DNA from 2 places in the Fructobacillus cardui genome. Region 2 is predicted to be linked to the other one. Evidence: a T-box and tRNA genes for the amino acid it is inferred to sense, from the RefSeq annotation. Region 2 holds a T-box; the other holds one or more tRNA genes.
What was found. A T-box is a leader RNA that pairs with one kind of tRNA and senses whether it is charged. The one in region 2 lies ahead of thrS (threonine--tRNA ligase), so its partner is inferred to be a tRNA-Thr.
Positions count from the first base shown of each region.

Region 1: it encodes a tRNA-Thr, which carries the amino acid that the T-box ahead of thrS (threonine--tRNA ligase) is inferred to sense. The anticodon was not compared.

Region 1 is NZ_CAUZLS010000004.1:138,326-141,689, forward strand. It holds gene AABI20_RS05110 (MFS transporter) at 1-1,091, shown strand, start outside; gene AABI20_RS05115 (NADPH-dependent F420 reductase) at 1,195-1,764, opposite strand; tRNA gene AABI20_RS05120 (tRNA-Asn) at 1,958-2,030, shown strand; tRNA gene AABI20_RS05125 (tRNA-Thr) at 2,035-2,107, shown strand; gene AABI20_RS05130 (alpha/beta hydrolase family protein) at 2,257-3,042, shown strand; gene AABI20_RS05135 (GNAT family N-acetyltransferase) at 3,072-3,364, shown strand, end outside.
Region 2 is NZ_CAUZLS010000002.1:121,062-124,425, reverse strand. It holds gene thrS (threonine--tRNA ligase) at 1-1,829, opposite strand, end outside; T-box leader at 1,906-2,119, opposite strand; gene AABI20_RS02770 (flavodoxin domain-containing protein) at 2,424-2,885, shown strand; gene AABI20_RS02765 (YebC/PmpR family DNA-binding transcriptional regulator) at 3,014-3,364, opposite strand, start outside.

The DNA of each region.
Region 1 (3,364 bases), on a different contig from region 2:
TTAGTAACTTTGCAGGTGGGTTGATAGCAACAATCTTTTCTCTAGGAACGCTTGTTGGTGGTTTGTGCTTTGGTATGCTGGCTGATAAATTCGGCCGGGCACGTATTTTTACGAGTACACTGGTCATTGTCGCTTTGGCAACCGCAGGAATGTACTTTGCCCATAATATTTGGGTTTTGTATGCGCTACGTTTTATTGTGGGTGCGGGCACCGGGGCTGAGTATAGCGCCGGCGTAACAATGGTGGCCGAAGCCTTTGCAGGCAAGAAAATCGGTCGGTTGATGTCTATCGTGCAAATTGGTGGGCAAGGTGGGTCAGTTTTGGCAGCCTTGTCAGCGGCCTTTATCATCCCTCGTTGGGGTTGGAACGCCTTATTCTTGGTGGGCCTTTTGCCTATAATTTTTGCATTTTTAATTCGGATTCACCTCAAGGATAGTGAGGAATTTGAGCACGCAAAAGAGCACCGCCAGGAAAATCAGCAAGAAAACAGTCGTGTGCCCCTTTTAGCAGTTTTTCAGACGCCGGCGATGGCGCTGCAAACGATTGGCCTGATTTTGATGATGATGATTCAAACGGGTGGGTACTACGGGTTAATGAACTGGTTACCTAAGATTATGCAAAAGCAATTGGGTCTCTCAATTTCTTCCTCCTCAATGTGGATGATTGCGACCATTGCAGGAATGTCTTTGGGTATGTACGCCTTTGGTTTTATTTTAGATAACTTTGGTCCACGCTTGGCCTTTGGTATCTTCTTGGTTGTTGCAGCCGCTTCCGTTTATTTGATCCCGATGGCTAATAGCGCTTGGTCATTACTATTGATCATGATGATGGTTGGCTTTTTCTCAAATGGTATGTATGGTGGTTACGGTGTTGTTGTTTCCCGATTATATGGAACTGATATCCGTGTGACAGCTAATTCCGTTGTTTCCTGTGTTGGAAAGCTCTTTGGTGGTTTCTTCTCGGCCTTGATTGGTCTGATGATGGATAAGACATCGCTGTCAGTGGTCATGATGTTCTTCTCAGCCATTTATATTTTTTCTTTCTTAGTGATGCTGTCGATTCCTGCATTGGGTAAGAAAACTCAATTTTAATAATTAATATAGTAAAAAACCAGGTAAAATCTGTTAAATCACTCCATCAGTGCCAAGCATCGGGCGTGATTCATAGGCTTACCTGGTTTTTAGTATTGAACAATTACTTGACCACGGCAAAGCCACCAGTCCAAGCAATTTGTTTCGTCACGGCTAAGGTCATTTGCAAGAAGCCAATGGATTCTAATTCACGGGCGCGGCGCAAAGAACCAGCATCAATCACGGCCAAGTCGCTACCTTCGAAGGCTTTTTGCAGCAATTCCTTGCTGTCCTTGTTATCACCGACGGTCAAAACTTCAGTGGGATTGTTGCCGACTTTACCGGATACAAGGTTAGCTGCAAAGACGGTATTAAAAGCCTTCAAGACGTGACTGTCTGGTAAATCAGCCTGTAACTGGGCAGTCGCTGAAGAGTCAGATGGGACATCCAGGCTGTCAAAAGTTTTAAAATTAACAGGGTTGGTTGTCTCAACAATCGTTTTTCCGGCAAATTTTTGCTGGTATTCTTTAGCAATGCTTGCTAAAGCGGCGTAAGGGACGGCCAAGATGACTAAGTCAGCCACCGTGTCCGCCTTATGTTCGGTTGTTACATAGTCGACTTGATTGCCGGCTTTTTCCAATTGAGCACCAACGGCTGAGCCGATATTTCCTTTACCAAAAACAGTAACATTCATGTGCAGTCTCCTTTTCTATCCGATTATGCCTACATTGTAAGGCGGGGATTTGTGAGTGTCAAAGGACGGTCTTGAATGGCAGGCAAAACTTTGTCTGATTTTTTGAAAAAATTAGTAAAATAAAATGTAAAAATGATTGACAGCCCCCACTGTAAATGGCATAATATAATAGTTGTTTTAAACAACAAATCATTCCGACTTAGCTCAGTTGGTAGAGCACCTGACTGTTAATCAGGTTGTCGCCGGTTCGAGCCCGGCAGTCGGAGTTATGCCGATGTAGCTCAGTTGGTAGAGCACGGGTATCGTAAACCTGGGGTCGAAGGTTCAAATCCTTTCGTCGGCATCATTAATACTTGTTCAAAAATGTAACTTTCTTAAGTTACATTTTTTGTTTTATCCAAAACTTTTTAGACAGTTTTTATTAAAAAGAATAGAATAGCAATACGACAATTCATCGTGATTGATTTTAATAATATTCTAGGGAGGGGCATTGTGAAAAAGACGTTCAACTATGGCACAGTTGAAGAACAATTTACTGTATTAAATTTGCCAGATAAGAAGTTCGACCAAAAATTGCCAGTGGTGATTTCGATTCATGGTGGATTTTGGAAGGATAAGTATGATTTGAGTCAATTCACCCCGTTAGACCAGCAATTAGTTGATGCAGGAATAGCCACTTGGAATATCGAGTATCGTCGAGTTGGAAAATCTGCTGGTGGTTATCCAGAAACATTTTTAGATGTGACGGCAGCGATTAACTATTTAGCAAAAATTGCGGTCGACTATTCACTTGATTTGGACAGAGTTGTTGTGATTGGCCATTCAGCAGGAGGTCATTTGGCCTTGTGGGCTGCGTCACGCTACGACCATCTGACGAACGCCCTTGGTGAAGCGATTCAAATTAAGTTTGCTGGTGTTGTGAGCATGGCAGGTGTCACTGATTTAGCGGCGATGTGGCTGGACCAACAAGGAAGCAATATGGCTGATACTGTTCCTGATTTTATTGGTGGAACGCCTGAGGAGGAGCCTGGTCGCTATCATGATGCATCACCAATCAATTTGCTACCATTGGGTGTAGCAACGGTCTTGATACACGGAACAGTTGACGATAGGGTTCCTGTAAAATTAAGCCAACAATATTATCAAAAGGCTAAGGCTTTAGGCGACACGGTCGGCTTGATTGAGTTGCCTAATGTTGGCCACTTTGAACTGATTGATTCGAAAAATTTTGCCTGGGAAAGGGTTCAACGGGCTATTGAAAACTTATTAGCTAAATAAAATTTTAATTATGAAATTGGAGAAGATTTATGTGGCACATTAAGACTTTTGATGAACTCAGTAATCGTGAAATTTGGGCGATCTACCGTGCTCGGATTGCCGTTTTTGTCGTTGATCAGCATAGTGAGTATCAAGACGTTGATGAGCAGGATTTAACGGCACTGCACGTCTTTTATGAGGAAAATGGTGAATTGCTAGCCTATGCCCGCGTATTTGAAAAAGACCAGGATACAGTGACCTTTGGCCGGGTGTTGACCGTGCGACAGGCTCGCGGTAAAGGATTTGGCAAAGCGCTTATTCAACAATTGATGGATGTAATGGC
Region 2 (3,364 bases):
TCACCCAAGACCAACGTATATGGTACCTTCTTGGTTTGTGCTTCACGAATCAAGTAGCCCATCTTGGCTTCCTTGGTTTCGACGTTAGCACGCAAGCCGGCTTCCTGCAATTTTTGCTTAATCTTGTTAGCATAGGCACCGTGAGCACCGTTGTTAACAGGAATAATTTGAACTTGCAAAGGTGCCAACCATGTTGGGAAAGCGCCCTTATACATTTCGATCAAGTAGGCCGTAAAACGTTCCATCGTCCCAACAATACCACGGTGAAGCATCACTGGGCGGTGATTATCTTGACCATCTTCACCAACATAAGTCAAATCAAAGCGTTCTGGCAACAAGAAGTCCAATTGGATGGTCGACAATGTTTCTTCACCACCCAAGGCCGTCTTTGTTTGAATGTCCAACTTAGGACCGTAGAAGGCCGCTTCACCAGGTGCTTCGAAGTAATCCAAGCCCATGTCGTCCATAGCCCGCTTCAACTGTGCCTGTGACTTTTCCCACATTTCATCGTCGTCAAAGTACTTAGCAGTGTTTTCAGGGTCACGGTATGACAAACGGAAACGGTAATCCGTGATGTTAAAGTCTTCGTAGACAGCCATCGTCATCTTCAAGATTGACTTGAATTCTTCTTCCAACTGGTCTGGTGCTACGAAAGTGTGCCCATCGTTCAAAGTCATTTCACGGACGCGTGACAAACCAGTCAAGGCCCCTGACTTTTCATAACGGTGCATCATGCCCAATTCTGCAATCCGCAATGGCAAGTCACGGTATGAGCGTGGCTTGTGTTGGTAAACTGAAATGTGTGAAGGACAGTTCATTGGACGCAATTCCAAGAATTCGCCATCCCCCATGTCCATTGGTGGGAACATGTCTTCACGGTAGTGATCCCAATGACCTGAAGTCTTATACAAGTTCAAGTTTGACAAAACTGGTGTGTAAACATGCAAGTAATCGTTGGCCAATTCCTTATCAACGATGTAACGTTCTACCTGGCGACGGATCGTTGCCCCATTTGGCAACCAAACTGGCAAGCCTGAACCAACCTTTTGGCTCGTGAAGAACAAGTCTAAGTCACGACCGATGTTACGGTGGTCACGTTCCTTGGCTTCGGCCCGACGTTGCAAATCAGCTTCCAAGTCTTCGGCATTCCAGAAGGCCGTTCCATAAACACGTTGCAAAACGGCGTTGTCTGATTGACCACGCCAGTATGAACCGGCAACAGAAACCAACTTAAAGTGCTTAATCCAACCAGTTGATGGTACCAAACCACCACGGTCTAATTCAATGTGTTCACCTTGAACGGCCACTGAAATTGGCTCGTCTTCAGGCAAATCATTAATCAATTCCACCTTGTATGGGTCGTCCTTGAAAGTTTCCAAGGCTTCGGCACGACTGATTTCGTGTGACAAGATTGGCAAGTCTTCCTTAACAATCTTCTTCATCATCGCTTCGATTTCTGGGAAATCTTCCACAGAAACTTGGTTCCCGGCACCGTTATCAGTGTCATAATAGAAGCCGTTTTCAATAAATGGACCAACTCCGAAGTGTGCATGAGCAAACTTTGGCAAGCGACGCATTGCTTGGGCAAGCAAGTGCGAGGTCGAGTGACGCAGGATATCCAATGATTCCTCGTCCGCAGTGGTGATTAATTGAAAATCGCCACCCTCGGTCAATGGATCATTCATCCCAACATAGTGTCCATTCAGCTTTGCTGAAACAGACTTTTTTGCCAATGACTTTGCAATTGAACTTGCAACTTCAATGGGCTTGATGCCAGCCTCGTAAGACTTCTGAGCGCCATCAGGGAAATTTAATGTAATTTCTGCCATTATGATTGCCTTCTTTCTTTTTTCAATTGCTGATTTGGAAAATTAGGGACAAAAAAAGTCCCTTTGTGCGTTTGCACAAAGGGACGTGTCACCGTGGTACCACCCAATTTCCAGATAAAATCAATACCTGGGTCTTTGAGACAGCTAACGGTGTCACCCGGGCTAACTTTCAATTCCTACTCGTTAGCCATTCAGAGGTAGTCAAAAAATTAGGGCCCTGCTTACTTCCACCAACCGTAAGCTCTCTATCAGGACTTGCTAACCCAAGTTATCCTCATCAGCAATTTCTATGATTAAATATAACACGACCAAAAAAAAATATCAATTATTTCGCGTCAGCCAAAACCTGGGCCAGTGCTTGGCGAGCTTTGTCATCGTGGTCTAAAATGCCGTTATCATAAACGTTTTGCAAGGCTGCAACTTGGTCTTTATTCAATGCCATATCAAACGTCCTCCTCGTATTTGTGACTATTATAAGACAAGGATTTTAAAATTACCAGTCTTTTAAATCAGCTTTGTTATTCTTTTGTTCAAACAGAGCCCCAGTAAATTTTGTATAATGATACTAAATCTCATACCCAAAGGAGGCAGACAATGTCTGCAGCAAATCTCACAGCCCAAGTCGTTTTTGCCACAATCACCGGTAACAACGAAGCCGTTGCCGATATTTTAGTTGAAGAATTAGAGAACCAAGGGGTTTCCGTTAAAAAAAGCGAAATCTCCCAAACTGAGCCAGAAGAATTACAAGACTTTGATCTTGGTTTTGTTGTCCCCTACACTTACGATGAGGGTTCACTCCCCGATGAAGGTCTCGACTATTTTGACGACCTCGCTGACGTGGCCTTACCTGATTTCACCTATGCTTTAGCCGGCTCTGGTGACACTTTCTACGGTGACCTTTATTGCTTAGCGCTTGACTCCTTTGACGAACAATTTCAAAAGACCGGTGCCAAGCGTGCCGGTGAACTCACCCGAATTAACCTCTATCCTGGTGACCAGGATCGCGAGAAATTAGCGGCCCTAGTTCAGACCGCATTAGCCCAGGTGCAAAAATAAGTAATGACCAGCGCTCAAAGAGTTAGCAACGATTTAAAATTAACGAACACTACACTACTCTACTATTAGGTCAAGAAAAAAGACAAGCCTTAGCTGGCTTGCCTTTTTAATTGGCTTTGAAAGTCAAATTAGTCTTCAGCAGTTGTATAAACAGCCAAAACGTCTTCGTTTTCTTCCAATTCGTCGACCAAACTATCCAACTTTTCGCGATCTTCATCAGAAATCGCCATTGGGTTTTGAGCAATCATTGAAACTTCAGCATCAGCGAATTCGTAACCAGCTTCTGTCAAAGCAGCTTCAACAGCCTGAAAATCGCTTGGTTCTGTGTAAATTTCAAATGCTTCATCAGAAGTCTGCACATCTTCAGCGCCTGCTTCCAATGCTGCTTCCAAAATCGTGTCTTCATCCAAATCAGGGTTTTCTGACCGGTCAATGACCAAGTAACCCTTGCGGTCGAATTGGAAAGCAACTGAACCAGA